3 regions of the Pseudomonas sp. GW821-FHT01E05 genome follow, and region 2 is predicted to be linked to each of the others. Evidence: predicted binding sites of a transcription regulator. Region 2 holds the regulator's gene; each other region holds the start of a gene.
The links. The regulator sigma-54, encoded in region 2, starts transcription at its own class of promoters, with help from an activator protein. The targets are predictions, from matches to a motif close to ANTGGCATNNANNTTGCTNT.
Positions count from the first base shown of each region.

Region 1: a site for sigma-54 is predicted at 4,105-4,124, ahead of AC07W5_RS15000 (ammonium transporter). Genes of this name have one in related genera too.
Region 3: a site for sigma-54 is predicted at 8,553-8,572, ahead of nirB (nitrite reductase large subunit NirB). Genes of this name have one in related genera too.

Region 1 is NZ_JBWKWW010000006.1:151,416-161,893, forward strand. Features, by position in the region: gene glnT (type III glutamate--ammonia ligase) at 1-843, shown strand, start outside; gene AC07W5_RS14985 (class II glutamine amidotransferase) at 922-1,827, shown strand; gene AC07W5_RS14990 (protein glxC) at 1,839-2,522, shown strand; gene AC07W5_RS14995 (FMN-binding glutamate synthase family protein) at 2,533-3,855, shown strand; gene AC07W5_RS15000 (ammonium transporter) at 4,170-5,504, shown strand; gene AC07W5_RS15005 (serine/threonine transporter) at 5,944-7,224, shown strand; gene AC07W5_RS15010 (ParB-like protein) at 7,495-8,112, shown strand; gene AC07W5_RS15015 (SulP family inorganic anion transporter) at 8,126-9,793, shown strand; gene acnB (bifunctional aconitate hydratase 2/2-methylisocitrate dehydratase) at 9,845-10,478, opposite strand, start outside.
Region 2 is NZ_JBWKWW010000004.1:343,711-354,188, reverse strand. Features, by position in the region: gene AC07W5_RS10945 (YhdP family protein) at 1-540, shown strand, start outside; gene AC07W5_RS10940 (carbon-nitrogen hydrolase family protein) at 757-1,605, shown strand; gene tldD (metalloprotease TldD) at 1,624-3,066, shown strand; gene yjgA (ribosome biogenesis factor YjgA) at 3,129-3,653, opposite strand; gene pmbA (metalloprotease PmbA) at 3,762-5,108, shown strand; partial or broken gene AC07W5_RS10920 (ZIP family metal transporter) at 5,168-5,620, shown strand; gene AC07W5_RS10915 (HPr family phosphocarrier protein) at 5,651-5,923, opposite strand; gene rapZ (RNase adapter RapZ) at 5,939-6,796, opposite strand; gene ptsN (PTS IIA-like nitrogen regulatory protein PtsN) at 6,799-7,263, opposite strand; gene hpf (ribosome hibernation-promoting factor, HPF/YfiA family) at 7,276-7,584, opposite strand; gene AC07W5_RS10895 (RNA polymerase factor sigma-54) at 7,661-9,154, opposite strand; gene lptB (LPS export ABC transporter ATP-binding protein) at 9,425-10,150, opposite strand; gene lptA (lipopolysaccharide transport periplasmic protein LptA) at 10,150-10,478, opposite strand, start outside.
Region 3 is NZ_JBWKWW010000017.1:7,000-17,477, forward strand. Features, by position in the region: gene glcD (glycolate oxidase subunit GlcD) at 1-1,122, opposite strand, end outside; gene glcC (transcriptional regulator GlcC) at 1,356-2,120, shown strand; gene AC07W5_RS27210 (OprD family outer membrane porin) at 2,169-2,336, shown strand; gene AC07W5_RS27215 (hypothetical protein) at 2,390-3,037, opposite strand; gene AC07W5_RS27220 (methyl-accepting chemotaxis protein) at 3,034-4,230, opposite strand; partial or broken gene AC07W5_RS27225 (CBS domain-containing protein) at 4,885-5,319, opposite strand; gene nirD (nitrite reductase small subunit NirD) at 5,366-5,761, opposite strand; gene nirB (nitrite reductase large subunit NirB) at 5,761-8,319, opposite strand; gene AC07W5_RS27240 (DUF2784 domain-containing protein) at 8,873-9,226, opposite strand; gene kdpE (two-component system response regulator KdpE) at 9,335-10,024, opposite strand; gene kdpD (two-component system sensor histidine kinase KdpD) at 10,021-10,478, opposite strand, start outside.

The DNA.
Region 1 (10,478 bases), on a different contig from region 2:
TTGGAGAACCTTACCGAAGCGTTGCAGAAAGTCGATTTCGACATCTATCAGATCGATCACGAAGACGCCAACGGCCAGTTCGAGATCAACTACACCTACAGCGATGCGCTGACTTCGGCCGATCGTTTCACCTTCTTCCGCATGGCCGCCGGTGAAGTCGCCAACGACCTGGGGATGATCTGCTCGTTCATGCCCAAGCCTGACCCCAAACGTGCGGGCAACGGCATGCACTTTCACTTGTCGATCGCTGACGCTGTGAACAAGAACCTGTTCCATGACGCCAGCGACTCAAGTGGCATGGGCCTGTCGAAAATGGCCTATCACTTCGCGGCCGGCCTGCTGGCCCATGGTCCGGCGTTGTGTGCTTTCGCCGCGCCGACGGTCAACTCTTACAAACGCCTGGTGGTCGGCCGTTCGCTTTCCGGTTCGACCTGGGCTCCAGCGTTCGTTGCCTACGGCTCCAACAACCGCTCGGCGATGGTCCGTGTCCCTTACGGGCGCCTCGAGTTTCGCCTGCCGGATGCCGGTTGCAACCCGTACCTGGTCAGCGCCGCGATCATCGCTGCCGGCCTGGACGGAATCGACCGCAAGCTGGAAGCAGGGCCGCCGTGCAACGAAAACCTCTACTCCCTGAGCCTCGAAGAAATCGCTGGCCGTGGCATCGCCACCTTGCCGCAAAGCCTCAAGGAAGCCTGTGACGCGCTGGATGCCGATCCGTTGTTCCGGGAAAAACTCGGAAGCGAAATCGTCAACGAGTTCATCGAGCTCAAACGCATGGAATGGGTCGAGTACAGCCGCCACGTCTCCGATTGGGAGATCCAGCGCTACACCGAATTTTTCTAAACGAGCCTTTTCAACCACCCGTTTTGTATCGACCCGGTACCTCTGATCGAGGAACCGGCTGCCCAGTAGGAGAAATGTATGTGCGGAATCGTAGGTCTGTACTTGAAGAATCCAGCGCTGGAGTCCCGGCTTGGCAAACTCTTCGAACCCATGCTGCTGTCGATGACCGACCGTGGCCCGGACAGCGCCGGCTTTGCCATTTATGGCGATGAAGTGGCTGAAGGCTCGGTCAAGCTGACCCTGCAAAGCACGGTGCCCGGTTTTGACTTCAATGCCCTGATGGGCGCGCTGGAAGGCCGGCTCGGCCAGTCCGTGAACTGGTTTCAGAACGCCAGCGCAGTGGTGTTGAAAACCCCCGCCAAAGAAGCCGCTGTTCGCAGTGCACTGGCCGAACTGGCGCCGGGCGTGCGCATCATGAGCGCCGGTCAAAGCATTGAAATCCTCAAGGGCATGGGCTTGCCCAAGGAGATCTCCGAGCGTTTCAACCTCGCCGGGATGAAAGGCAGTCACATTATCGGCCACACCCGCATGGCCACCGAAAGCGCGGTGACCATGGAAGGCAGCCACCCGTTTTCCACCGGTGCCGACCTGTGCCTGGTGCACAACGGCTCGTTGTCCAACCACTTCCGCCTGCGCCAGGAACTCAAGCGTCAGGGCATCGTGTTCCAGACCGAGAACGACACTGAAGTCGCCGCCGGTTACCTGGCCTGGCGCCTGCAACAGGGCGACTCGCTGAAAGTGGCGCTGGATCACGCGCTGGACGACCTCGACGGCTTCTTCACGTTCGCCATCGGCACCCGCAACGGCTTCGCGGTGATCCGCGACCCGATTGCCTGCAAGCCGGCGATCCTCGCCGAAACCGACGACTACGTCGCCATGGCCTCGGAATACCAGGCGCTTTCGAGCCTGCCCGGCATCGAGAACGCCAAGGTCTGGGAACCGGCGCCATCCACCATGTACATCTGGGAACGCAAAAGCGCCTGAGGAGCCCCGTTATGAAAACTATCGATCTATCTGTCAGTGAAGTACGCGAGCTCAATCAGGGGCTGCACGACCAGGCCAGACAACTGAGCTTTGCTGAGTGGGTGGTGACCCATTCCAACGGCGCGCACAACATTGCGGTCGGCGTTGACCAGGAACTGTTCATCGATATCCAGGGCCACGCCGGTTACTACTGCGCAGGCATGAACAAGAAAGCCCACATCACTGTGCACGGCAACGTCGGCACCGGTGTGGCGGAAAACATGATGTCCGGCTCGGTACGGGTCAAGGGCAGCGCCTCCCAGGCCGCTGGCGCCACCGCTCATGGCGGCTTGCTGGTGATCGAGGGCGACGCCGGTGCGCGTTGCGGGATCTCCATGAAAGGCATCGACATCGTGGTCGGCGGCAGCATCGGCCACATGAGCTGCTTCATGGGCCAGGCCGGGCGTCTGGTGGTCTGCGGCGATGCCGGGGATGCCTTGGGCGATTCGCTCTACGAAACCCGGATCTACGTGCAGGGCAGCGTGCAGTCGCTGGGGTCGGACTGCATTGAAAAGGAAATGCGCGACGAACATCTTGCCGAGATCAAAGAGCTGCTGGACCAAGCCGGTTTCACCGCTGACCCGAAAGCCTTCAAACGCTACGGTTCGGCCCGTCAGTTGTACAACTTCAAAGTCGATAACGCGTCCGCGTACTAAGGAGAACACAATGAGCGACAAACCTGTTCCGGTCCTGCGCGAATCCGCGACCTTCGACCGCCTGAGCATTCAGGAAATCCAGCGCGCCGCCGAAACCGGCATCTACGACATTCGCGGTGGAGGCACCAAGCGCAAGCTGCCGCACTTCGATGACTTGCTGTTGCTCGGCGCCAGTGTTTCCCGCTATCCGCTGGAAGGCTATCGCGAGAAATGCGGCACCGATGTGATCCTCGGCAACCGCTTCGCCAAAAAGCCCCTGCACTTGAAGATTCCGGTAACCATTGCCGGCATGAGCTTCGGCGCCTTGTCGGCGAATGCCAAGGAAGCCCTGGGCCGTGGCGCAACCATCGCCGGGACCAGCACCACCACCGGCGACGGCGGCATGACCCCGGAAGAGCGCGGACAGTCCCAGCACCTGGTTTATCAGTACCTGCCATCGCGTTACGGCATGAACCCGGATGATCTGCGCAAGGCCGATGCCATCGAAATCGTCCTGGGGCAGGGCGCCAAACCAGGTGGCGGCGGCATGCTGCTGGGCATGAAAGTCACCGAGCGCGTGGCCGGGATGCGCACGCTGCCCATCGGCGTCGATCAACGCAGTGCCTGCCGTCACCCGGATTGGACCGGGCCGGACGACCTGGCGATCAAGATCGCCGAGATCCGTGAAATCACCGATTGGGAAAAACCGATCTACGTGAAGATCGGCGCGAGCCGTCCGTACTACGACGTCAAACTGGCGATCAAGGCCGGTGCCGACGTGATTGTGCTCGACGGCATGCAAGGCGGCACGGCGGCGACTCAGGAAGTCTTTATCGAGCATGTCGGCATTCCGATTCTCGGCGCCATCCCGCCTGCGGTGCAGGCGTTGCAGGAGGAGGGCATGCATCGCAAGGTGCAGTTGATCGTTTCCGGCGGTATCCGTAACGGTGCCGACGTGGCCAAGGCCATGGCCCTCGGCGCGGATGCGGTGGCCATTGGTACGGCGGCGTTGATCGCCCTGGGTGACAACCATCCACGTCTGGACGAGGAACTGCGAAAGCTTGGTTCGGCCGCCGGTTTCTACGATGACTGGCAAGCGGGCCGCGACCCGGCGGGTATCACCACCCAGGACACGGAACTGTCCAAACGGCTTGATCCGGTGGAGGGCGGTCGACGTCTGGCCAACTACCTGCGGGTGTTGGTCCTCGAAGCCCAGACCATGGCCCGGGCCTGCGGCAAGTCGCACCTGCATAACCTCGACCCTGAGGATCTGGTGGCCTTGACCGTGGAAGCCGCCGCCATGGCCCGCGTGCCGTTGGCCGGGACTTCGTGGATTCCTGGGCAGCAGTACTAAACGCGGAACCTGTGGGAGTGGGCTAGCCCCAATGCCAGTGAGTTAAGGGTATGTAGGAGCGAGCTTGCTCGCGATAGACGTTAACGATAACGCGCGCTTGCTGAATCAACGCGCCGCCCTTGAGCCCATCGCGAGCAAGCTCGCTCCTACATACCCTTAACTGCCCGGCATTAGGGCAAGCCCGTTCCTACAGGTCTCCGGTTTTACCCCTAACGGGCACAGACCCGTATGCACCGCGAGGCCTCATGGCCTCGCACTTTCCTTGCTCTGCCAGCCCCCTTTAGACGACTTTCCTGCTCTGGAGCTTGCTGACAATGATTCCATTCCCTGATTCACGGCTGACCTTCTCCCGGCTGACGCTGATGTTCGCGGCACTGTGCCTGTCGCCTCTGGCCTCGGCGGCCGATGTCACCCTGGACACTGGTACCACCGCCTGGATGATGACCGCGACGATGTTCGTGTTGTTGATGTGCATTCCGGGCCTGGCGCTGTTTTATGGCGGGATGGTCCGGGCAAAAAATTTCCTCTCGGTGTTCACTCAGTTGCTTGCCATCGCCGGGGTGATCGGTGTGCTGTGGGTGGTCTACGGCTACAGCATCGTCGTCGACGCGACCGGTATGGTCGCCGGTGAAGTCAATCTGAACAGCTTTGTCGGCGGTTTCAGCAAAGTGTTCATGCTCGACATGACCCACGACAGCCTGGTCGGCAGTATTCCCGAAGGCGTCTACAGCGTGTTCCAGATGTCCTTCGCGATCATTACGCCGGCGCTGATTGCCGGTGGTTTCGCCGAACGCATGAAGTTCAGCGCCGCGCTGGCGTTCATGGCGCTGTGGTTCACCTTTGTCTACGCGCCAGTCGCACACATGATCTGGGGCGGCCCCGGCGGCTTGATGGTCAATTGGGGGGTACTGGATTTCGCCGGCGGCACTGCTGTGCATATCAATGCGGGCGTGGCGGCACTGGTGGCGTGCCTGGTACTGGGCAAACGCAAAGGCTACCCGAACGTCGCGATGCCACCGCATAACCTCGGTTTCACCCTGATGGGCGCCGGTCTGCTGTGGGTTGGCTGGTTCGGATTCAATATCGGCTCGGGAGCCGCGGTGAATACCGGTGCCGGGATCATCATGCTGACCACCCAGGTGGCAGCGTGCGCCGGGGTCGTCGGCTGGATGCTCACCGAATCCCTGATCCAGGGTCGGCCCAGCGCGCTCGGTGCGGCCTCAGGTGCATTGGCCGGCCTCGTCGGTATCACCCCGGCCTGTGCTTATGTCGGTCCGGCCGGCGCCTTGGCGATTGGCCTGATCACCGGGGCCGCATGTTTCTTCGGCGTCAGCCAGTTGAAGCAGAAGCTTGGTTACGATGATTCGCTGGATGTGTTCAGCCTGCATGGCATTGGCGGAATCGTCGGTGCGATCCTGACCGGCGTCTTCGCGTCTCCTGCATTGGGCGGGTATGTGGAGAATCTGGATATCGTGACTCAGGTGCTGACTCAGTTGAAGGGCGTCAGCTTCACCTTCGTCTACTGCTTTGTCGTGAGCCTGATCATCCTCAAGGTACTGGAATGGACCATCGGCCTGCGCACCAGCGGCGAGAACGAGACAGTGGGCCTGGACCTGGCCGAGCATGACGAGCGTGCTTATAGCGTGTGATCCGGCAGGTTAAAAAAGATGAGGAGCCTTGGTTCCCAATGCCAGTCAGTTAAGGGTATGTGTAGGAGCGAGCTTGTTCGCGATGGACGTTAACGATGACGCGTGTTTGCTGGATAAACGCGTCGCCCTCAGGTCCATCGCGAGCAATCGAGCGTCGACCGGCTGCTCCTACAAAGGCTGCGTTCGCTTAACTGACTGGCATTAGCCTTGGTTCCGGCTTTTTTGTAGGAGCCGAGCTGAACTGCGATGAGGGCGTTGCTGCCACAGCAAATTTCTGGCGGTCAAGCTCATCCGCTTTACCGCTTCTCAGCTAAGTCTTTGCTTCTGTTGATTAATCCCGGAGAATCGCGCCCCTGTTACGGCCGGGGCGCTGCCTGTCAGCTTTTTCTGACTCGCTCCGGCTGTGTGGCAAATGACCGGAATGCGGAGATCCGACCGGATGAATGATCAGGCCAATAGCGTCGACGAACGCTTTGATGCGGCGGTACCAGCAAGCCTAAGTAGCTGGAATCGTCATGACACTACCTGGATGCTGGGCCTGTTTGGCACGGCAATCGGTGCGGGTACCCTGTTTTTGCCTATCAACGCTGGTCTAGGCGGCTTCTGGCCGCTGTTGATTCTGGCGCTGCTGGCGTTTCCGATGACATTTTATGCGCACCGCGGCCTCAACCGCTTCGTGCTCTCCGGCCGTGCGGGTGCGGACATCACCGAAGTGGTCGAAGAGCATTTCGGGATCAAGGCTGGCGCGCTGATCACCTTGTTGTATTTCTTCGCCATCTTCCCGATTCTGCTGATCTACAGCGTAGCCCTGACCAACACCGTGGGCAGTTTCCTCGAGCACCAGTTGCACATCATGCCGCCACCGCGGGCGATTCTGTCGTTCGTGCTGATTCTCGGCCTGTTGGCAGTGGTGCGCTGTGGCGAACAGGCGATCGTCAAGGCCATGAGCCTGATGGTCTATCCGTTCATCGTTGCGTTGCTTTTCCTGGCAGTGTTCCTGGTTCCGCACTGGACCGGCGGCATTCTCGCCACTGCGACCACGCTGCCTGAGCCTTCGGCCTTGCTGCACACGCTGTGGCTGGCGATTCCAGTGATGGTGTTCTCGTTCAACCATTCGCCGATCATCTCGGCGTTTGCGGTGGACCAGAAGCGTCGTTATGGCACCCATGCTGAAGAGCGCAGCTCGCAGATCCTGTCTCGCGCCCACGGCTTGATGGTGGTGATGGTGCTGTTCTTTGTCTTTAGCTGCGTGCTGACTTTGTCGCCAGCGCAATTGGCTGAAGCGAAGGCGCAGAACCTGTCGATCCTGTCGTACCTGGCCAACCACTTCAGCAACCCGACGATTGCTTTCGCCGCACCGCTGATTGCCTTTGTGGCCATCTCCAAGTCGTTCCTGGGGCACTACATTGGCGCCAGCGAAGGCCTGAAGGGCTTGATCGTCAAGAGTGGCCGTCGCCCGGCACCGAAGACTCTGGATCGCATGACCGCTGCCTTCATGCTGGTGGTGTGCTGGATCGTCGCGACGCTCAACCCGAGCATCCTGGGCATGATCGAGACCCTGGGTGGCCCGGTCATCGCGGCGATTCTGTTCCTGATGCCGATGTATGCGATCCGTCGTGTGCCGGCCATGGCTGCGTATCGCGGCCAGGCCTCCAACGTCTTCGTGACACTGGTCGGCCTGGTGGCGATTTCGGCGTTGATTTATTCGCTCACCGCCTGAGCCTGTGCAGGGTCAGCCTGGACCTCCAGGCCGACCCTCGACTCATAAGCGTGCGCTTGAACAAAGTGACGGACGCCGATTTAGCGTGCAATGCGCTGTGGCGGTTTTGCTGACGTTGCCTTACCGATTCGTTGAATATTTGATGGGTATCAAGGCCATAGCGCCATTGCCGTCTAAGCTTGGGACTTATGCCCCGCGCCGTGCAGTTCTTGCTGTTAGAAACAGGTGAACTCGCCAAACGTTTCGGGCTTTCTCATCTGGAGGCTCTACATGGCTCGTGCTCATCCGCAACTGATCACCGGTAAGCTGGAAAAACTGCATCCAACGCAGCTCACCGTCGGCCTGGCCGAAGTGAATGCCAAGCGCAAGGACTGGGGAAAACTCAAACGCAAGGAGCGCGCTGCGGCGCTGGAGAATCATTGGTTTCCCTCTATTCTGGGGCCTGAAGGGCGTTATTACATCGTCGATCACCATCATTTCGGTTTGGCGCTGCTACAAGAAGAGGTCAAGTTCGTAGCGCTGCTGGTGCTCAAGGATTTGTCTTTTGTCGAGCCGGTGACGTTCTGGAATGTGATGAACTTTAACCAGTGGGCACACCCCTACGACGCCCAGGGCGAAAGGCGTCCATATGAGGCCATCCCTCGGCGTATCGCCGATTTGCAAGACGATCCCTATCGCAGCCTGGCCGGGCAGTTGCGACGTGCCGGTGGTTACGCCAAGGACGCGACGCCCTTCAGTGAGTTTCTCTGGGCTGATTTTTTCCGCAGCCGGATTGCCAGTGAACTGATCAACGATCAGGGCCCGAAACTTCAGGACAGAGCCCTGACTCTTGCACGCAGTCAGGAAGCCCGATATCTGCCGGGCTGGGTCGGTCCGATTGCTGATTAGTCCGCGCGCGCCAATCTCTGCGTCCCCCCCGGAGCAGGCTGCACCACCACCGCAAAACCGCACGCGGGATCTGCTTGCAGGCCTGTCGATTGCTGGTTTGCTGTTGCCTGAAGCCGTTGCCTATTCGAGCATCGCGGCGTTACCACCTCAGGCCGGGGTCATCGCATTGTTCGCCGGTTTGCTCTGTTATGGGTTGTTCGGTACCAGCCGCTACGCCATTGTTTCCGCGACGTCCTCTTCGGCAGCGGTGCTGGCGGCGGCGACCGTGACGCTGGCGGGTGGCGATTCAGCGCTGCGATTGACGCTGGCGATCGCTCTGGTGCTGGTGACCGGGGCGTTCTTTCTGCTGGCGGGGCTGCTCAAGCTCGGCAGCGTGACGTCCTTCATCGCCAAGCCGGTATTGCGCGGGTTTACGTTTGGTCTGGCGATCACCATCGTCATCAAGCAGGTCGCCAGTATCGTCGGCGTGCACCTGACCAACAGCAATCTGATCCGTTTTCTGCCTGAGTTAGTGGAGCAGTTACCGCACTGGAACCGGGCCGGTGCCGGCGTTGCAGCGCTAGCCTTGGCACTGTTATGGCTGTTCGCACGGGTCAAACGCTTGCCGGGAGGACTGCTGGTGGTGATGGTCGGTATTGCGGCTGGCCAATGGCTGAACCTTCCGGCCTATGGGGTGAAGTTGATCGGTGTGATTGATTTGAGGCTGGAGATCCCGAATCTTCCGGTGTTGCCGTTCGCCGACTGGTTGCGCCTGGGTGAGTTGGGCTTTGCCATGGTCATGATCTTGTATGCCGAGTCGTACGGCTCGATCAGCTCCTTTGCCCTCAAGCACGGCGATCGGGTGTCGTCGAACCGGGATTTGCTCGCGCTTGGGGCGGCTAATCTGATTTCCGGCCTGTTTCATGGTATGCCGGCGGGCGCTGGTTATTCGGCGACCTCTGCCAATGAGGCGGCGGGTGCCGACTCGCGCCTGGCAGGTGGCATCGCCGCATTGGTGGTGCTGGCCATCGTGCTGACGGTGCTGCCGTACATTGCGTTGACACCGGAGCCGGTGCTGGCGGCCATCGTCATTCATGCCCTGGCTCGCGGGCTGAGCCTGCAGCCATTAGGGCGCTATTTTGTCTGGCGCCGCGACCGATTGCTGGTCACCTGTGCCGTGGTGGCGGTGCTGGTACTCGGTGTGCTGGATGGATTGTTGGTGGCGGTCGCCATCAGTGTCGTGCTGATGCTGAGGCAGATGTCCTCGGCAGATATCCAGATCCTTGGGCAAATGGGTGGAGGGCATGATTACGTCGATCTGCAACGCCATCCCTTGGCCCTGAAAATTCCCGGGATGATCATTCTTCGCCCCGGTGAGCCGCTGTTTTTCGCCAATGTCGAACGGATCCTGGGCGGGGCGCTCAGATTGATACGTCACAGTGAAGAGCCGATTCATACGGTCATTTTGAGTCTGGAAGAGTCGCCTGACCTGGACGGCACCAGCATCGAGGCGCTGGAGGAGTTCTTTGGGCATGTCAGTGTTGAAGGCAAGCGATTGGTGCTGGCGCGTTTGAAGCACGAGGCCAAAGAGGCATTGCGGGCCTTGCCGGTGACCGAGCGTTCGCAGGTGATACTCAGTGGTTTGAGTGTGGACGGCGCGGTTCAGGAGGCGCTGAAGGCATGGACTGATCAGCAGGCATAAAAAAACGCCGCGTATCGCAAGATACGCGGCGTTTTCTATAGCGTTGTAACGTTAGGCTTGAATGACCGGAATGTTGGCATTCGCAGCAGCTTCACGGAACTCGGCGATCTGGTCGAAACTCAGGTAGCGATAGACATCGCTGGCCATGGTGTCGATTTCCTTCGCGTAGGCCATGTACTCCTCGACGGTCGGCAGGCGACCCAGGATCGAAGCAACAGACGCCAACTCAGCCGAAGCCAGGTAGACGTTTGCGCCGTCGCCCAGACGGTTCGGGAAGTTACGGGTCGATGTCGACACTACGGTGGAGTTCGGTTCAACGCGAGCCTGGTTACCCATGCACAGCGAGCAGCCCGGCATTTCCATGCGCGCGCCAGCCTTGCCGTAGATGCCGTAGTAGCCTTCTTCGGTCAACTGGTGAGCGTCCATTTTGGTCGGCGGCGACAGCCACAGACGGGTTGGCAGCTGACCCTTGACCTGATCCAGCAGTTTACCGGCAGCGCGGAAGTGACCGATGTTGGTCATGCACGAACCGATGAACACTTCGTCGATCTTCTGGCCAGCAACGCTGGACAGCAGACGGGCGTCGTCCGGATCGTTCGGCGCGCAGAGCACAGGCTCTTTGATGTCGGCCAGGTCGATGTCGATGATTTCAGCGTATTCGGCGTCAGCATCGGCAACCATCAAC
Region 2 (10,478 bases):
ATGGATGTGGACGGTCGTTGGCCCGGCTCTCCGGCCTGGGTCGGACTCAAGCGCTTCTCCGGAAGCCTCGATGCAACGTTGCGAAAAGGTCAATTCGTTGAAGTAGAGGGCGGTGCACAGGCCTTGCGGGTGTTCGGCTTGCTTAACTTCAACTCGATTGGTCGACGTCTGCGTCTGGATTTCTCTGACCTGTTCGGGAAAGGCTTGAGTTACGACCGGGTAAAAGGCCTGCTGGTGGCCAGCAACGGGGTGTACGTTACCCGTGAACCGATCACCCTGACCGGACCGTCGAGCAATCTGGAACTCAATGGCACGCTGGACCTGGTTGCCGATCAGGTCGATGCCAAGCTGTTGTTGACGTTGCCAGTGACCAACAACCTGCCGATCGCCGCGTTAATCGTCGGTGCGCCGGCGATTGGCGGGGCATTGTTCCTGATCGACAAGCTTATCGGTGATAGCGTGTCCCGTTTCGCCAGTGTGAAATACAACGTCAAAGGCCCGTGGAAAGAACCGAAAATCACCTACGACAAGCCTTTTTGAAAAACCACGCCTGGGGCTATGGGAGTAGCATGACTCCATGCGTTTTTTGTAGCAGTTGCCGCCAGGCTACGTCCGGCTGCGAAGCGGCCGTAGAGTCTGACACTGCGATTCTTCTGGTTAACCGCGTACGCCGCAGACGCAGGCTTCGCCAGCTGCTACACAGGGTTTTGCAGAGTCTGCACCGGGCGTGCAGAACCAACCGAAAAAGGATACGCCATGTCTCTTGCGGTGATTCAAATGGTCAGCCAGAGCGATGTTCTGGCCAATCTGGTCCAGGCCCGGCGCTTGCTGGAGCAAGCAGCGGCTGGCGGTGCCCGGCTGGCGGTGCTGCCGGAAAACTTCGCTGCCATGGGCCGCCGTGATATTGCCGACATTGGTCGTGCCGAAGCCTTGGGCAGCGGTCCGATCCTGCCCTGGTTGAAACAGACCGCTCGCGACCTCAAGTTATGGATAGTGGCCGGCACATTGCCGTTGCCGCCCCAGGATCAACCCGACGGCAAGGTCAATGCCTGCTCCTTGTTGATCGACGAACACGGTGAGGCGGTGGCGCGTTACGACAAGCTGCATTTGTTCGATGTGGATGTGGCCGACAATCGCGGTCGTTATCGTGAGTCGGATGACTATGCTCATGGAGATGCGGTGGTGGTCGCAGACACACCTGTCGGCCGAGTGGGCCTGACGGTGTGCTACGACTTGCGCTTCCCGGAGTTGTACAGTGAGTTACGCGCAGCCGGTGCCGAGTTGATCACCGCGCCCTCTGCATTTACCGCGGTGACCGGTGCGGCTCATTGGGAGGTGCTGATCCGCGCACGGGCAATCGAGACCCAGTGTTATGTGCTGGCGGCTGCCCAGGGTGGGATTCACCCGGGACCGCGAGAAACCTTTGGCCATGCAGCGATTATCGACCCTTGGGGGCGTGTGCTGGCCGAGCAGGATCAGGGCGAGGCTGTGCTGCTGGCCGAGCGCGATAGCAGCGAACAGGCGTCCATCAGGGCGCGGATGCCGGTGGCCAGCCATCGGCGCTTTTTCTCGCAGGGCGCACAGCGACCTGCCTCAGAACGATGAATTTAAGGCGCAAAGCATATGAGCGAGTTGTTGTCCTCAGTCAGTGAACACCTTTTAGCGCCGGGTGGCGTGACCATTGAAAGCCTGCAAGCAGTGCTCGGCGATCTGGCCGGGCCGGGCATCGATGCCGCCGACCTGTATTTCCAGGGACAGATTTCCGAGTCCTGGGCGCTGGAAGACGGCATCGTCAAGGAAGGTAGCTTCAACCTTGACCAAGGCGTCGGTGTGCGTGCGCAGTCGGGCGAGAAGACCGGTTTTGCTTACAGCAATGCCATTACTCTCGAAGCCCTGGGCCTGGCCGCCCGTGCTGCCCGTTCGATTTCCCGTGCCGGGCAGAATGGCACCGTGCAGGCGTTCAGTACCCAGGATGTCGCCCGACTGTATGCGCCGGATAACCCGCTGGAAGTCATCAGCCGTGCCGAGAAGGTCGAGCTGCTCAAGCGCGTCGATGCCGCGACCCGGGCGCTGGACCCGCGCATCCAACAAGTCACCGTGAGCATGGCCGGGGTCTGGGAGCGGATTCTGGTCGCATCCACCGACGGCGGTCTGGCGGCAGACGTGCGTCCCTTGGTGCGATTCAATGTCAGCGTCATCGTCGAACAGAATGGTCGCCGCGAACGTGGTGGTCACGGCGGTGGCGGTCGTACCGATTACCGTTACTTCCTTGGCGAGGACCGCGCCATGGGTTATGCCCGTGAAGCATTGCGCCAGGCGCTGGTCAATCTCGAGGCGATTGCGGCACCGGCCGGTACGTTGCCGGTGGTCCTCGGTTCCGGTTGGTCGGGTGTGCTGTTGCATGAAGCGGTAGGTCATGGCCTGGAAGGTGACTTCAACCGTAAAGGCAGTTCGGCTTACAGTGGCCGCATGGGCGAAATGGTTGCTTCCAGGCTCTGCACCATCGTCGATGATGGCACTTTGGCCGGTCGCCGCGGTTCCTTGAGCGTCGACGACGAAGGCACTCCGACCGAGTGCACTACTCTGATCGAAAACGGTGTGCTCAAAGGTTATATGCAGGACAAGCTCAATGCCCGCCTGATGGGCATGGCCCGCACTGGCAACGGTCGTCGTGAGTCATATGCGCACTTGCCAATGCCGCGGATGACCAACACTTACATGCTCGCTGGTGAAAGCGATCCGGCCGAAATCATCGCCTCGGTGAAGAGGGGTATCTACTGCGCCAATCTCGGCGGCGGTCAGGTGGACATCACCAGCGGCAAATTCGTGTTCTCCACCAGCGAGGCCTATCTGATCGAAGACGGCAAGATCACCGCGCCGGTCAAAGGTGCGACGTTGATCGGTAACGGGCCGGAAGCGATGAGCAAAGTGTCGATGGTCGGTAACGACCTGGCGCTGGACAGCGGGGTAGGGACATGCGGTAAGGATGGGCAGTCGGTGCCGGTGGGTGTCGGCCAGCCAACCTTGAAGATCGACGCGATCACCGTGGGTGGCACGGGCGCTTGAGCTTGAGAGGGAGCCTTGGGTGGGTGAACCGCGAAGCGGTACAACCCACCCGGGGTCGAAGACTAACGCAGACCGCGTTGTGTCTCGTCCAGCTCACGGATGTACTTGAAGATTTTTCGGCTGGCAGCAGGTGGCTTGCTTTGCGCAAGCTCATGCTGGGCCTGACGGATCAGGGAGCGCAGTTGCTGGCGATCCGCGTCCGGGTAGTCGATGACGAACTTCTCCAGGACACCGTCATCGCCCGCGATCAAGCGATCGCGCCAGCGTTCCAGACCGTGGAAACGTTCGTTGTACTGCCGAGTGGAGGCGTCGAGTTGATCAAGCAACACCAGAATGGCGTCAGTGTCCTGATCGCGCATCAGTTTGCCGATGAACAGAATGTGCCGTTTACGCGCGATATTCGCGGTGTGCTTGGGCGCTTCAGCCAAAGCCCGGCGCAAGGCGTCGGTCAATGGCAGTTTTGCCAGCAAGTCAGGCTTGAGTGTTGTAAGGCGCTCGCCAAGATCAACCAGAGCATGCAGCTCGCGTTTGACCTGGGATTTGCTTTTTTCTCCCCCGTCGAGGGAGTCGTCGTAAGAATCAACCATGGTGGCAGTCCGCAAAGAAACGCCGCCATGATAACCAGTCGGGGGCCGCTTGTCCGGCCCGGTCGCTCGAAGGCCCCAGCCGAACGCAGAATTTGAGTGGAGAAAACCATGAGTGCAGTTGAAAGCGTCGGTCCACAAGCCTTGCCGGCACTGCAAGAACAAGTCGAGCAGATCATCGCCGAGGCCAAACGCCAGGGCGCCAGCGCCTGTGAAGTCGCGGTTTCTCTGGAGCAGGGGCTGTCGACCACGGTCCGCCAGCGGGAAGTCGAAACCGTTGAGTTCAACCGTGACCAGGGCTTTGGCATCACCTTGTATGTTGGCCAGCGCAAAGGTTCGGCCAGCACCTCGGCCAGCGGTCCGGAGGCGATTCGCGAAACCGTCGCCGCCGCCCTGGCCATCGCCAAACACACCTCGGAAGATGAAAGCTCAGGTTTGGCCGATGCAGCCTTGATGGCCAAGGATCTGCCGGACTTCGACCTGTTCCACGCCTGGGACATCACTCCGGAGCAAGCCATTGAGCAGGCACTGGCCTGTGAAGCGGCGGCGTTTGCCACCGACAGCCGAATCAAGAACGCCGATGGCACATCCCTGAGCACCCATCAGGGTTGCCGTGTGTATGGCAACAGTCACGGATTTATCGGCGGTTACGCGTCGACCCGTCACAGCCTGAGCTGCGTGATGATTGCCGAAGCCGATGGCCAGATGCAGCGCGATTACTGGTATGACGTGAATCGCCAGGGCGAACTGCTCGCTGATCCGGTCAGCATCGGCCAGCGTGCTGCGCAACGGGCGGCCAGTCGTCTGGGCGCGCGTCCGGTTCCAACCTGCGAAGTGCCGGTGCTGTTTTCCGCAGAACTGGCTGGCGGTTTGTTCGGCAGTTTTCTCGGGGCGATCTCCGGCGGCAATCTGTACCGAAAATCGTCGTTCCTCGAAGGTACGTTGGGCCAACGGCTGTTCCCTGAATGGCTGACCCTGGATGAACGGCCACACCTGATGCGTGGCCTGGGTAGTTCGGCCTTCGATGGCGACGGTCTGGCAACTTACGCCAAACCTTTCGTCGAGAACGGTCATTTGGTTTCTTACGTGCTGGGCACGTACTCCGGTCGCAAACTGGGCATGCCGAGCACCGCCAACGCTGGTGGCGTGCATAACCTGTTCGTTAGCCATGGCGATGAAGACCAGGCTGCGCTGCTGCGGCGCATGGGGCGCGGGCTGCTGGTCACCGAATTGATGGGTCAGGGCTTGAACATGGTGACTGGCGACTATTCCCGTGGTGCCTCGGGTTTCTGGGTGGAAAACGGCGAGATTCAGTTCGCCGTGCAAGAAGTGACCATCGCCGGCAACATGCGTGACATGTTCCAGCAGATCATCGCCGTTGGTAATGACCTGGAATTGCGCAGCAATATTCGTACGGGGTCAGTGCTGATCGAGCGGATGACAGTGGCCGGTAGCTAAACGACCGCAGCTTCAAGCGAAGGCGCGTCACCCAATGGGAGGCGCGCCTTTTTTTGTGGGAGTATCCGGTGATTGCTCCGCGGATCTGGCAATTTGTATTTGCCATCATTGCTCACAACATCCCGGAAGGCATGGCGGTCGGTGTGTCTGCCGGCGGTGGGATGCCCGACGCCGACAGTTTGGCCATGGGCATCGCTTTACAGGATGTGCCGGAAGGTTTGGTGATCGCTTTGGTATTAGCCGGGGCAGGGATGTCGCGGGTCAAGGCGTTCCTGGTCGGCGCGGCTTCAGGTTTGGTTGAGCCGGTCTTCGCGTTGTTGTGTGCCTGGCTGGTGAGTCTGGCCGAGTTGCTCTTGCCACTGGGGTTGGCGTTGGCTGCAGGCGCGATGCTGCTGGTGGTGACTCACGAGGTGATCCCAGAGTCACCGTGCAATGGCCACGACAAGCTGGCCAGCCTGGGGCTGTGTATCGGGTTCTGTCTGATGACAGTCATGAATACCGCGCTTGCGTAGGCGCCGCCGAAGGCTCGGGCCGCCGAGCTTTTATTCGCCTTCGTCGAAGAAGTTATTGATCAGCGCAACCAGCGCATTCAGCGCTTCCTGTTCTTGTTCGCCTTCAGTGCAGAGATGGATTTTGGTGCCTTTACCGGCAGCGAGCATCATCATGGCCATGATGCTTTTGCCATCGACCATGGATTCAGGGGTACGTCCGGCTTTTATCTGGCAGGGATATTGACCTGCTACGCCGACAAACTTGGCAGATGCTCGGGCATGTAAACCCAGCTTGTTGATGATTTCAATTTCCAGAGCGGGCATCGCGGTGTGAATCCTTTAGCTTAGGTCGCGGTGGCGAACCTGGACGTTCTTCAGGGACTTTTGTAGAGCCTGGCCCAGACGTTCGGTCAGGTAGACGGAGCGGTGATGCCCGCCGGTGCAGCCAATGGCAATGGTGACGTAGGCGCGGTTGCTGGCGGCAAAGCGGGGCAGCCATTTCAGCAAATACGCAGAGATATCCTGGAACATTTCTTCGACATCCGGCTGAGCAGCCAGATACTCGGCAACCGGCTGGTCCAGCCCGGACTGATCGCGCAACTCCGGTTTCCAGTATGGATTGGGTAGGCAGCGCACATCGAATACCAGGTCAGCATCGACCGGCATTCCGCGTTTGAAGCCGAAAGATTCGACCAGAAACGCCGTGCCCGGCTCCGGCTGGTTCAGCAGGCGAAGTTTGATGGTATCGCGCAGTTGATACAGGTTCAGATGGGTGGTGTTGAGCTTCAGATCAGCGAGGTCGGCAATCGGCCCAAGCAGGTTGGTTTCATCATCAATGGCTTCGGCGAGCGACCGATTGGCGGTGCTCAGGGGGTGGCGTCGACGGGTTTCCGAGAATCGCTTGAGCAGGGTTTCCTCGTCGGCGTCCAGATACAGCACGTCGCATTGGATGTGCCGGCTGCGCACTTCTTCCAAAAGCTCCGGAAAGCGCGACAGATGGCTGGGCAAGTTACGGGCGTCGATGGAAACCGCAACCAGCGGTTGCGCCAGTTCAGTGTGAATCAACGCACGTTCGGCCAATTCCGGAAGCAGGCCGGCCGGCAGGTTGTCGATGCAGTAGTAACCGTTGTCCTCCAATACATCGAGGGCCGTGCTTTTACCGGAGCCGGATCGGCCGCTGACAATGATCAAACGCATGATTAATGACCGTTCTGCTCGTCCAGGACAACCTGGTACAGGGCTTCATTAGTTGCGGCGCTGCGAAGTTTTTCGCGCACTTCCTTGCGATCAAGCATGCTGGCAATTTGCCGAAGCAGTTCCAGATGCGCATCGGTAGCGGCTTGCGGGACCAGCAGGACAAACAGCAGGTCGACCGGAGCACCATCGATGGCGTCGAAATCTATGGGGGCGTCCAGGTGCATCAAGGCACTGATGGGCGATTCGCAGCCTTTGAGGCGGCAGTGGGGAATGGCGATGCCGTTGCCAAAACCGGTTGAACCAAGTTTTTCACGGGCTATCAGACTCTCGAAGACATCTTGCATCCCCAGATCCGGCACTTCGCGGCTGATCAGGTTGGCAATTTGCTCGAGGGCGCGCTTTTTACTGCCGCCCGGCACGTTCACCAAAGAACGGCCGGGGGTCAGGATGTTTTCAAGTCGAATCATGGGTTGGGAGTGTTAACGACCTGTTGCGCCCTGGAGGAGGCTCTGGGTCTTTTCCTTGTGCTTTTTGAGTTGGCGATCCAGCTTGTCGGTGAGTGCGTCGATTGCCGCGTACATGTCGTCATGCTCGGCGTTGGCGACCACTTCATTGCCGGGGATATGCAAGGTAGCTTCGATTTTCTGCTTCAGCTTTTCGACGGTCATCGTGACTTGCACATTGGTGATCTTGTCGAAATGCCTTTCCAATCGTTCGAGTTTTTCGCCGATGTAGATGCGCAGGGGTTCGGTCACTTCCAGTTGGTGTCCACTGATGTTGACTTGCATACAGCTTCTCCTTCGTTGCCAGTGCATAAAGCGGCAGGCAGAAATGCCTGCCACTGGAACGCTGTGGCGTGGCCCGTTACATCAAACGCTTACGTTCGCTCGAAGGCGCGATCCCAAGGGATTCGCGGTATTTGGCGACGGTGCGACGGGCTACCTGAATGCCTTGTGCCTCCAGTAAACCAGCGATCTTGCTGTCACTCAACGGCTTTTTCTGATTTTCCGCTGCAACCAGTTTTTTGATGATCGCGCGGATCGCTGTAGACGAGCATTCACCGCCTTCAGAGGTGCTTACGTGGCTGGAGAAAAAATATTTCAGTTCGTAGATGCCGCGCGGGGTATGCATGAATTTCTGGGTGGTGACCCGGGAAATTGTCGATTCGTGCATGCCGACCGCTTCGGCGATGTCATGCAGCACCAGCGGTTTCATCGCCTCATCGCCGTACTCGAGAAAGCCCCGTTGATGCTCGACGATCTGGGTGGCGACTTTCATCAGGGTTTCGTTGCGGCTTTGCAGGCTTTTGATGAACCAGCGCGCTTCCTGCAACTGGTTGCGCATGAAGGTGTTGTCGGCGCTGGTGTCGGCCCGGCGCACGAAACCGGCGTACTGCGGGTTGACCCGCAGGCGCGGCACGGATTCCTGATTCAACTCCACCAGCCAGCGTTCGTTGTCCTTGCGTACGATGACGTCGGGGACGACGTACTCGGCTTCGCTGGATTCGATTTGAGAACCCGGGCGCGGGTTGAGGCTTTGCACCAGCTCGATGATCTGCCGCAGTTCGTCCTCTTTGAGCTTCATACGGCGCATCAGCTGGCTGTAGTCACGGCTGCCAAGCAGGTCGATGAAGTCGGTGACCAGGCGTTTAGCCTCGGTCAGCCAAGGTGTTTTGGCTGGCATTTGACGCAGCTGCAGCAACAGGCATTCGCTGAGGTTGCGCGCACCGATACCGGCGGGTTCGAATTGCTGGATGCGGTGCAGGACGGCCTCAATCTCGTCCAGTTCGATGTCCAGTTCCGGGTCGAAGGCTTCGAGGATTTCCTCAAGAGTTTCGTCCAGGTAGCCCTGATTGTTGATGCAATCGATCAGGGTAACGGCGATCAGGCGATCAGTATCGGACATCGGTGCCAGGTTCAGTTGCCAGAGCAAATGACTCTGCAGGCTCTCACCGGCCGATGTGCGGGTGGTGAAGTCCCACTCGTCGTCATCGTTACTCGGCAGGCTGCTGGCACTGGTCTGGTAAACATCTTCCCAAGCGGTGTCGACAGGTAATTCGTTGGGGATGCGCTCGTTCCAGTCGCCTTCCTCGAGGTTATCCACCGTCGGGGCGGTTTCCTGGTAAGAGGGTTCCTGAACATCGGTATTGGCTTTCTGCTCGACGTTGTCGGCCAGAGGGTCGGCGTTATCGAAGTCGTCGCCTTCTTCCTGGCGTTCGAGCATCGGATTGGACTCCAGTGCCTCCTGAATTTCCTGTTGCAGGTCCAGGGTCGACAATTGGAGCAGGCGGATGGCCTGTTGCAGCTGCGGTGTCATCGTCAGCTGCTGGCCCATTCTCAAGACTAGCGATGGTTTCATGGCAGGGGCTTAACACCTTATTTGCCGGCGCACATGCGCCATCCACTACAGGGCGCCGAAGCGCCAAACATAAGCAAATTATATGCCTGAAACTGAAGTGTTTGCCTAGAGCGCGGTAACAATAAAAATTTACAGGATCTCATTGCTACTGGCGCTCTGACTATTGGCTGAACACCTGAGGGCGCGTGTTTGCCTAAAGCGCGGTAACAATAAAATTTATAGGGTTTTATTGATAGCGGCGCTCTGACGACTTGCCCAACACCTCAGCGCTTACAGGCGGAACTCATGGCCCAGATACACTTCCTTGACCAGCTCGTTGGCCAGGATGGTGGCGGAGTCGCCTTCGGCGATCAGTTGACCGTCGTTAACGATGTAGGCGGTCTCGCAGATATCCAGGGTTTCACGGACGTTGTGATCTGTGATCAGCACGCCGATGCCCTTGGCCTTCAGGTGATGAATGATCTGCTTGATGTCTCCCACCGAGATCGGATCCACACCGGCAAACGGTTCATCGAGCAGGATGAACTTCGGTGCGGTGGCCAGGGCTCGGGCGATTTCCACGCGACGACGTTCGCCACCGGAGAGGCTCATGCCGAGGTTGTCGCGGATATGGTTGATGTGGAATTCCTGCAGCAGGCTTTCCAGCTCCTGGCGACGTCCGGCCTTGTCGAGTTCCTTGCGGGTCTCAAGAATGGCCATGATGTTATCGGCAACCGACAGCTTGCGGAAGATCGATGCTTCTTGCGGCAGATAGCCGATGCCGGCCCGTGCGCGGCCGTGCATCGGCTGGTGGCTGACGTCCAGGTCGTCGATCAGTACGCGACCCTGATCGGCCTGGACCAGCCCGACGATCATGTAGAAACAGGTGGTCTTGCCGGCACCGTTAGGGCCGAGCAAGCCGACGATCTGGCCGCTGTCGATGGACAGACTGACGTCACGCACGACCTGGCGGCTCTTGTAGCTCTTGGCCAGATGCTGAGCTTTCAGAGTTGCCATTACTGGGCCTTCTGCTCGTCAGTTTTCTTTTTCGGCTGGATCACCATGTCGACCCGCGGACGTTGCTGGGTGACCTTGTTGCCGGTGGCGCGACCGGCGTTAGCGACCTGTTTGACGGTGTCGTAGACGATTTTCTCACCTTCGGTGGTGTTGCCGTCGTTGATCACTTTGGCCTTGTCGATCAGCACGATACGGTTTTGCGCGGCGTGATACTGAATGGTCACACCATAAGCCTGGACAGGCTTTGGATCAGTCGCCTTTTGCAGCTGTTCGAAGTAAGCCAGGTTGCCCACCGAGGTCACTACGTCGATTTCACCTGCCGGGGTGC
Region 3 (10,478 bases), on a different contig from region 2:
GGCCAGAGTGGAGATGCCTTTGAGCACGCCGGGGAGTTCACGCCGCGGGATTGTCCCGTCCATGCAGTAGTAGTCCGGCGAGAGCCGTCCTACCGCCGGAAAGGCATTCTTGCGTCCGGCCCAGAACCGCACCCGCTCGGCTTCGTCGCGGGCCTGACGCACTTCGGTGGCACCCGCGCGCTCAAGTACGGCACGAACCCGGTCACACTCATCGTGGACGTCCGCTTCAACCCCATCGAGTTCGCACAGCAGAATGGCTTCGGCGTCTACCGGGTAGCCGGCATGAATGAAATCTTCGGCCGCGCGAATCGCCAGGTTGTCCATCATCTCCAGGCCGCCGGGAATGATGCCTTTGGCAATGATGTCGCCGACCGCGCGTCCGGCTTTTTCCACGGAGTCGAACGCGGCCAGCAGCACTTTGGCGATTTGCGGTTTGGGCAGCAGTTTGACTGTGACTTCGGTGATGATCCCGAGCATGCCTTCGGAGCCGGTGAACAGCGCCAGCAGGTCAAAACCCGGCGAGTCGAGGGCCTCGGAGCCCAGAGTCAGTCGTTCGCCTTCGACCGTGAGGATTTCAACCTTGAGCAGGTTATGCACGGTCAGTCCGTACTTGAGGCAATGCACGCCACCGGCGTTTTCGGCCACATTGCCGCCGATGGAGCAGGCGATCTGCGAGGAAGGATCCGGCGCGTAATACAAGCCGAAGGGGGCGGCAGCCTGGGAGATCGCCAGATTGCGTACGCCAGGTTGAACACGGGCGCTGCGCGCTGCGGGGTCGATGTGCAGGATCGTGTTGAAACGCGCCATCACCAGTAGCACGCCTTTTTCCAACGGCAATGCACCTGCGGAAAGCCCGGTCCCGGCACCGCGTGCGACTACCGGCACCTGGCGCTCATGGCAGAGTTTGAGCACGCCTTGTACCTGCTCGATGTGCCGGGGCAGCACCACCAGCATCGGCGTGGTGCGGTAGGCAGACAGGCCGTCGCACTCGTAAGGCTTGAGATCTTCCTCGCGGTGCAGGATATCCAGATCGGGCAATCGCTCTTGCAGGGCCTGGAGTAGCGAGCCTTTATCGACGGCAGGCAGCGCACCGTCAACGCGTTCGTCGTAGAGAATGTTCATGGGTGGCTAACGACCCTGAGTTGCTTTTATTGGAGCTTGTTCACGGGAACAGCTAACTTGCATCATTGGCCTAAGGGGCCTTACTGTCCATGTGTTGTGAGGCTGGTCGAACCAGTTTTTTAGCGGATGGATTTTGTTACTTGTGATTAATATCAATATATTCAGTAAGTTAGTTGTGTTGTTTGATTTTATTGGCGTTTTCGCCATAACTGGTCATACCAGTTGGAGGTTGCATGAGCAGCAGTGATTCGGGCCGTGCCCAGGTGGCGGACGTGGTGTGCGAACGCATCGAGCGTCTGATTGTCGATGGCGTACTGAAGACCGGTCAGCTCTTGCCTTCCGAACGACGGCTGACGGAAAAGCTCGGCGTTTCCCGCACCGCGCTGCGAGAAGGGCTTAAATTGCTGCGTGCCAGAGGAATCATCGAGACCGAACAGGGCAAGGGCTCGTTTGTCGCGCAGCTGTCGGGACATACCCCCACGTCGCCGTTGATGCATTTGTTCAGTTCACAGCCCCGCACCCTCTACGATCTGTTCGAGGTGCGTAGCCTCCTGGAAGGCGAGTCCGCCCGACTGGCCGCGTTGCGTGGCACCGATGCGGACTTCGTGCTGATCACCCGCAGCTATCAGGCATTGGTCGAGGCTCACACACAGTCACTCGATGCCTCGGCCCATGCACGGCTCGATCACGCGTTCCACCTGGCGATTTGCGAAGCCTCGCATAATCCGGTTTTGGTGCAGACCTTGCGCTCATTGACCGATTTGCTACTCAACTCAGTCTTCGCCTCGGTCAACAACCTCTATCACCGCGAACCTCAAAAACGTCAGATCGACCGGCAGCACGCGCGGCTCTATAACGCCGTCACCGGCCGTTTGCCCGAGCAGGCGCGCAAGGCGGCCATCGCGCATATCCAGAGCATCTGCGAGAACCTCAAGGAAATCGAAAACGAAGAACAGCGCCTGGTGCGTTCCACGCTTCGGCTTGAGGGGTGGACGTGAACATGTGGCATATCGATCCGGTGTCTCTGCGGCTGTTCATTGCGGTCTGTGACGTATGACTTCGCTGCACTCGGCATTCCGGGGCTGACGTTCGGTCTGCGTTACGTCAAGGGTGACGATGTCGACGCCAGCCATATCAGTACCTCCCTGGCCGCCGGCCTGCGCGCCAGCGGCGATGCACATCGCGTGATTCTGAGCTATGTATTCAATTTTTAAGCGCCAGGCAACTGCCGTTCACTTTCTCTTCCAGGGAGCCAGCCAACTTAACCTCAGTTCAGATCCCGGCGGATGGCATCGAGGCGTTCGTCGAGCAAGGGGGTGAGCAGGGCGTAGCACTGCGCCGGGTCGATGGACACTGTCGGGGCGTCGATCAGGCAACGCTGCAACCGTTCAAGAGCATTGCGCAGCGAGCCTTGAGCCTGCCTGAGTAAGCGTTCATGCAGGTACTGCAACTGGATCAGCATTTCCAAAGGGCAACTGCGAAAGGCGGCCGCGCGCACGGACAAACCGCGCAGCCGCCCCAGGTCTTCCAGTTCCCAGCAGCGTTCGGCGATGCTGGGTGGGGCCAGATTGAACGCACAACGATGCAGTTCAAGATGCTGGATGGCGCCGAGCAACTCTTGTAACAGCCGGCAGTGACCATCGAAATCCGCAGGGTCGCGGCGCAACACCTGCCAGGCTTGTCGTTGTGTCGCATACGGCCACGCTCTCCAGCCCTGGTCGAGCGAGTCGCCCAGAACCTGGCAGCGCAGGCGTGCCTCGCGGGTGGTCTGTCCACCGAGGCCGCGATGCTGCTGCAGGCCTTGCAGCAGGTCGAGGCCCAGCAAGAGTGCCTGTCGCAGGCCCGGGTCATCCTGTGGCAAGCGGGTTTGTCGGGATGGCTCGCCGTCGAGTGTTTCGATGAGTGTTGAATTCATGGGCGGCTTCCGACGGTGAGCTGGTTGAGATAGCGGGTCAGGTCGTGCAACGCATGAGTCTGCGAGCTCTGTTCCTGCACAGCGCCATTGACCTGTTGCAACTGTTCGCTGAGGGCATGATTGGCTTGCTGGTGCTCACTGAGCGCCTGTTGCATGGCGCCAAGGTGCTGCAGATTGCTCTGACTGCGTCGTGCCAGATTGTCGAGGTTGGCGGCGAGGTGCTCGCTCTGCTGGCTGCCTGCTTGCAGCAAGTCGCGGTGTTCTTTGACCTCGCCATCCACCAGGTGCACCGCCGTAGCAATCGCTGTTGCGGCCGTGGTGATCTCCTGGGTGGCCCGGTCGGTGGCCTGGGCCAGGCTGCGGACCTCTTCGGCGACCACGGCAAAACCACGACCGTGCTCGCCAGCGCGGGCAGCTTCGATGGAGGCGTTGAGTGCCAGCAACTGGGTCTGCTTGGCCAGCGCCTGGATGCTCTGCACCGTGCTCTCGACTGCGGCAGTGCGCTGCAGCAAGGCTTCCACGGCCTGTGCTGTATTGCCCAGGCTGTGCTGGATGGCGAGCATGCTGCCGCCCACGGCGCGCGCCTCCAGACAACCGGCGTCGCTCTGGGCATGGGCGTCGGCGAAGGCTGCCAGCGCACCTTGGGCCAAGGCGTCGATGCTGTGCAGGGTCTGATCGATCTGCTCGCTGGCGGCAGCGATCATAGCGATCCGTTGGCTCTGTTGTTCACCCTGGTCGCGGGCTTTTTGGGCCATCTGTTCCAGGGCGCGGCTGGCGAATTGCACTTCGCTACGCAAGCGTTCGCTGTTGCGCAATTGCATACTGCCGGCCATCAGTAGCGTCGCCGAATCGGCATCCCGGGGGCTGCGCAGTAGCCGTGCCAGTTCGGTGTTCCAGAACGTCTGCAGTCGGCGTTGGTGGCGCTCGCGCAGGTGCCAGGCGCAGCCCAGGTAGAGTACGCCAGGTATCAGGGTCAGTGCGCTGGCGGGCTGGTCGGCGAGCGCGAAACCGCAGGCGCCGAGGGCTAATCCAAGCGGTAACCAGGCGCCGATTCGACTGCGTTCGAGAAGGGCTCTACCGGGTTCGAACAATGCCTTGCCGAATGCCGTGCCTGTCGGGCGACGGGGTTTGCCGACCCCCTCGCTCCGGTTCGCTGCGGCGTGAGTCGAATGGAGCATTCCTTGAGCGGACATGGATAATCCTTACATTGCCAGGATGAAAGCAAAAACGGCGCACGCTCACCTTCCGCAATGCGGAGGAGGAGCGGACGCCGTTGCCCATGGTGTTTGCGAAGCCATCGCCGTTGATGGCTCATGCCTGGTTATCCCTTAGCAAATTGTCTGCCAGGCTTTGCTATCGACAGATCGCAGGAGTGTGCCCGGACAGTGAAAAGGGCGAATTCGCCGACAATCCGACGTTTGTCATTGGCAGATTTGCCTTATCGGCAGCTATTCAATGGGAACGGTGTATGCCCAAGCCACACCGAGAGTTCTGCAGCGCACAGCACACGGGTGACTCCGTCGCGCTGATAAGGGGCAGCAAGTCCGGGTCACCGACCGCGATGCACCTTGGCCGGGCAGTCGCCTTCAGGCTTTCATCAGGTTTTTCTTCAGCCGATAGGCCAGGGCAGGGCGGGTCATGCTGAGTAAAGGCGATGCGTACTGGATGAAATTGACCGTGCCGTTTGAGCCTGATCACCGCAGGCTCTGTCTGGTGGTTTCAGAACATGCCCGTATCGCAAGATAGGGGCATTTTTTTATGCGCTGTTCAACTCACGGCAAGTGGCCGACTTCTGCAGCATGCGGCTCAGGTGCTCGCGCGATGCCCACGGCCGGGAGGCTCCATAGATCTCCGCGAATGTACTGTTCCAGTTGGCGGATCAGATCGGCCTGCTCGGTGATGGCTTCTTTAACCAGGTCACCAATGGACAGCAGGCCCAGCAGTTGTCCGTTCTCCACCACCGGCAAGTGGCGCAGATGGCTGTCGGTCATGATGCCCATGCAGGTCTCGACGCTTTGACGGGAGTCCACTGTCACCACTGGCGCGCTCATGATGTCTCTGACGGGCGTGCCGACCGAGGAGCGCCCCTGGAGAACAATCTTGCGCGCGTAGTCGCGCTCGCTGATGACACCTACCACCTGGCCCCCCTCCATGACCGGTAGAGCCCCCACATTTTTTTCAGCCATCACTCTCAGCGCTTCCAGCACCATCTGATCCGGGGCGATGGTGTGGACCTGATTTTGCGTGGCTTTCAACTTCAATAGTTGTGCAACGGTCTTCATGGGGAACGCTCCTGTGAATGTCTACCTGCGGGCCGAGTCCTGTCACTCAAGCGCCCGCGCTTACTCCAATCTCCACCACATCGCCGTTCAGCCGCACCGGCCAGACGCGCAAGCTTTGTTCCGGATACTCCAGGCAGCTGCCGTCTTCGAGACGGAAGTGCTGTTTGTACAGCGGCGAGGCAATCACCAGATCGCCCTTGAGGTTGCCGACGATACCTCGGCCAATGACATTGGCGCCTGACTTCGGGTCGCGGTTGTCGATGGCGTAGAGGGTTTTGTCCTGGGCATCGGGCAAGTGAAACAGCGCCACCTGGGCGCCATCGATCCAGGCGACGACACCTGAATTGGCGACCAGGTCGTGACGGCTGCACAGCGCCCGCCAGTGCGCAGGGCTTTCGCTGGCGCGGTGGGGTTCGATTCGGACGACGTTTGACTGGCTCATCAGAGCACCTCCTCGGTAACGGGAATCAGATGGAGTTCGGTGGCGTGCACCGGGCGACGCTGGCCGCGTTCCTTGACGAAATGGATATCCGGGTCGCCGCGTTCGTCATTGACGAAGGTGCGGAAACGCTTGAGCTTTTCCGGGTCATTGATGGCGTTGGCCCATTCGCATTCGTAACGGTCGATCACCAACTGCATCTGCGACTCCAACTCAGCACCCAGCCCCAGGCTGTCCTCGATGATCACCTCCTTGAGGTAATCCAGACCGCCTTCCAGGCTCTCGCGCCAGACCGAGGTGCGCTGCAGTTTGTCGGCAGTACGGATGTAGAACATCAGGAACCGGTCGATGTAGCGCAGCAGGGTGTCGTCATCCAGGTCGGTGGCCAGCAGCTCGGCGTGACGCGGGCGCATGCCGCCATTGCCGCAGACGTAGAGATTCCAGCCTTTCTCGGTGGCGATCACACCGATGTCCTTGCTCTGCGCTTCGGCGCATTCGCGGGTGCAGCCGGACACTGCAAGCTTGAATTTATGCGGCGCGCGCAGGCCCTTGTAGCGGTTCTCCAGAATCAGCGCCATGCCAACGCTGTCCTGCACGCCGTATCGGCACCAGGTGCTGCCGACACAGGATTTCACCGTGCGCAACGACTTGCCGTAGCCGTGGCCGGTCTCGAAACCGGCCTCGATCAGCTCGCCCCAGATGTCCGGCAGTTGATGCAGTTGGGCGCCGAACAGGTCGATGCGCTGGCCGCCGGTGATCTTGGTGTAGAGGTCATATTTTTTCGCCACGGCGCCGAGGGCGATCAGTTTGTCCGGGGTGATCTCGCCGGCGGCGATGCGCGGGATGATCGAATAGGTGCCGTTCTTCTGCATGTTCGCCATGAAGGTGTCGTTGGTGTCCTGCAAGGGCACCAAGGACGGATCCATGATCGGCTGGTTCCAGCACGAGGCGAGAATCGAGCCCACCGCGGGTTTGCAGATATCGCAGCCGGTGTGGCCACGGCCGTGCTTGGCCAGCATCTCGTCGAAGCTGATGATCCCTTCCACCCGCACCAGGGCGTACAGCTCCTGGCGGGTGTGGGCGAAGTGTTCGCACAGGCTTTTGTCGACGGCGACGCCACGGGCGCTGAGTTCATGCTCGAAGACCTGTTTGAGCAGCGCGCTGCAACCGCCGCAACCGGTGCCGGCCTTGGTCTTGCCCTTGAGTTCGCCCAGATCGGTGCAGCCGGCGTCGATCGCACAGCACACCGCGCCCTTGGTGACGTTATGGCAGGAGCAGAGGGTGGCGGTGTCCGGCAGCGCATCGGCGCCCAGTGTCGGAGCGCCGTCCGACAGCGGCAGGATCAGGCTGGACGGGTCCTTGGGCAGCGCGATGCCGTTCTGCGCGTACTGGAGGAGGGTGTCGTAGTAACTGTTGTCGCCGATCAGCACTGCGCCGAGCACGTGCTTGCCGTCAGCGGAGACCACCAGGCGCCGATAGCTGGCGCTGGCTTCGTCGATGAAGCGGTAGCTTTTGGCTCCGGGTGTGGTCGCGTGAGCATCGCCGATCGAACCGACATCGACGCCCAGCAGCTTGAGCTTGGTCGACATGTCTGCGCCGGTAAAAGGCTCGTAGTGCTGACCGGCCAAATTTGCGGCAACGTTACGCGCCATGCTGTAGCCCGGCGCGACCAGGCCAAAGATGCTGCCGTTCCAGGACGCACACTCGCCGATGGCGAAGATGTCGGGGTCGCTGGTGCGGCAATGATTGTCGACCACCAGACCACCGCGGATTGCCACCTCCAGTCCAGCGCTGCGACCGACAGCGTCCTGGGGGCGGATGCCGGCGGAGAATACGATCAGGTCGGTTTCAAGAAACTCGCCATCGTTGAAGTTCATGCGGTAGGCATATTCTTCACCAATGACGATCTCCTGGGTCGCTCGCGAAAGGTGCACGCCGACACCCAAGGCCTCGATCCGTGCCCGCAGCGCCTCGCCGCCGCTGGCGTCCAGTTGCACCGGCATCAGTTGTGGGGCGAATTCGACGACATGGGCTTCCAGCCCCAGGGACTTCAAGGCGTTGGCGGCTTCAAGACCAAGCAGACCGCCACCTACCACCACACCACGCCGGGCATGGGTGGCGGCTTCGCGGATCGCGTCGAGGTCGTCCAGGGTGCGGTAGACCAGCCGCGAACGTCCCTCGGCGCCGGGGATCGGCGGCACAAAGGGATAGGAACCGGTGGCCAGCACCAGGCGGTCATAAGCCTGGCGTCCGGCGCTGGTGACCACTTCCTTATGCTCACGGTCGATTTCAAGTACCTGAACCCCGAGGTGCAACTGCACGCCATGGCGGGCATACAGATCGGCATCGCCAAGGGCGAGGGACTCGGCATCACGGCCGCCGAAATACTCTGAGAGGTGTACGCGGTCGTAGGCACGCTGACGCTCCTCACCGAACACATGCACGTGATAGTGGGCGAGTGCACCGCGCTCGATCAGTTGCTCGACACAATGGTGGCCGACCATGCCGTTGCCGATAACGACCAGTGTTTCGCTTTTGATCGGGGTGACGATAGCGTTCATAGCCTTTCCTCTGTCGAAGCCGCTGCCTTGGCATGGCCAGAAAAAAACCAAAAAAAAACGCCTGGAGCCGTTTAGCAGCTCCAGGCGTCTTTGCCTGGTATTCATTGATGTCTGGTGGGGTGATTAACCGAGGCCGCGCTGCCTGGTTCACCCGTCCCATGCCTGTTGAGGCGGGTGGTCGGCGGTGACCACTTGGGACGTCCGCCGGAGAGTTCGGCGGGTTTGTCAGTAGAAGAGCAGATTTCATGCCAGTTCCGGCGCGAGGTATTTCGATCCCGGGAAACGGTTAGCGGCGCAGGGGTTGAAACGCTACAACGCGGGCTTTTCCGGAACTCTTGAAGACACCCATTGGCTTCGCCCGGCCAGTTATCACCCAGGCGCATTGAACCAGAAGGGTGCGAATTACTAGTCCGGTTCCTTTTTTGGGGCAAATCTGGTTCGGGATGCGTTTGCGGCTCATCTGTAGCCGTTTGCGAAGGCCCTGTGCAGCCGTATTTTTGTGGCTTGCGACAACGCCACTGGATCAGGACGCGTATTGCACACGTGTCTCCTTTCACTGCCTCAGCAGCAACAGGTAGACGAGCACATTGACCACCAGCACCAGAGCGCCCAGCCATACCTGCATGCCAGGTGTCAGCCCGGCCGGATAAATCAGCGGCCACAGATAATGCTCAACGAAACTGGCACCATGGCCGGCTTCTCCGGCGGCCAGACGCAGGTGGTTTTCCCATCCGGTCAACGGGCAGGGCCACTGGAAGCCCTCGACCGCCGCCCCCCAAGCCACAGCGGGCAAGTGCCACCAGCACAGGTGGCGCCATTTGAGCACCAGTAGCCCGCCGCACAGCACGAAGAGAATGAACAGCAAATGGAGCAGCACCAGCCCGTCGGCGGCTATGCGATAGATCATGTCGACTCCGTCGTTTCCGGATGCAGAGGCAGGCCATGCCGTTGCACACCCTTGAGGTGTCGAGACAGGTGTTTGGAGCGTAAGGGGCCCACCATATCAAGGCTCCGCTCAAGGAAGAAAACGGTAGCCGACACCGGTCTCGGTGATCAGGTGGCGCGGCTGCGAGGGGTCCACTTCGATCTTCTTGCGCAGACCGCCCATGAATACTCGCAGATATTGCGTATCTGTTTGATGGTTAGGCCCCCAGACCGCCTTGAGTAATTGCAGATGCGTCAGTACACGGTCTGGATGGGCGCACAAATGAGTCAGCAGGCGGTATTCCAGTGGCGTCAGATGCACGGGGACGCCGGAGCGCTCCACGACACGCCGTTCCATATCGATCCGCACGTCACCAAAGGTCACGATCGAGGTGCTTTCAACACCCTTCACGCTCCGGCGCAACTGGGCCCGGACTCGCGCGAGCAGTTCACCGGTGCCAAAGGGTTTGACCAGATAGTCATCGGCACCGGTATCCAGCGCAACGATTTTCGCGGACTCGGCACTACGCGCCGACAAGACAATAATCGGGACCTGCGACCACGTCCGCAGATCCCGGATGAGATCGACCCCATCGCCATCTGGCAGTCCGAGGTCAAGCACAATGAGGTCGGGACGTCGTGTCCCGGCTTCAATGAGACCACGCTCCAGCGACTCTGCCTCATACACCAGCAGACCTTCGGCCTGCAGCGCCATGCGCACGAAGCGCCGGATTTCAATTTCGTCCTCAACGATCAGGACACGCAGCGCCGTTTCGCTCATGGTTGGTCCTCGTCAGTCGGCTCCACAGGCTGTTCGATAACGGGTGGCTCGCCGCGTGGCAGACTCAGCGTGAAACGCGCACCGCCATCCGGACGCGTGACGCCGTGAACCGTTCCGCCATGGACCTGGGCGATGGCACGGCTGATGGCAAGTCCTAGCCCGACGCCCGGGATTGCGCTTTCCTTTTTACCACGCTCGAACTTGCTGAATATCGCTTCCTCGTGTCCTCGCGGCAATCCAGGACCAAAGTCGTCGACCCATAATTGAATGGTGTCACTGGTCGCTTCAGCGCCAATTCTGATGGGCGTGTCGGGCGGTGTGTACTTGCCGGCGTTCTCAAGCAAGTTGACGAGAATTCGCTCGATCAAAACAGTATCAATCTGGACCAGCGGCAGGTCCTCAGGTAGGGACACCTGCACCGGGCGCGCGCCTAAAGCAGGGCGAACGGCCCTCA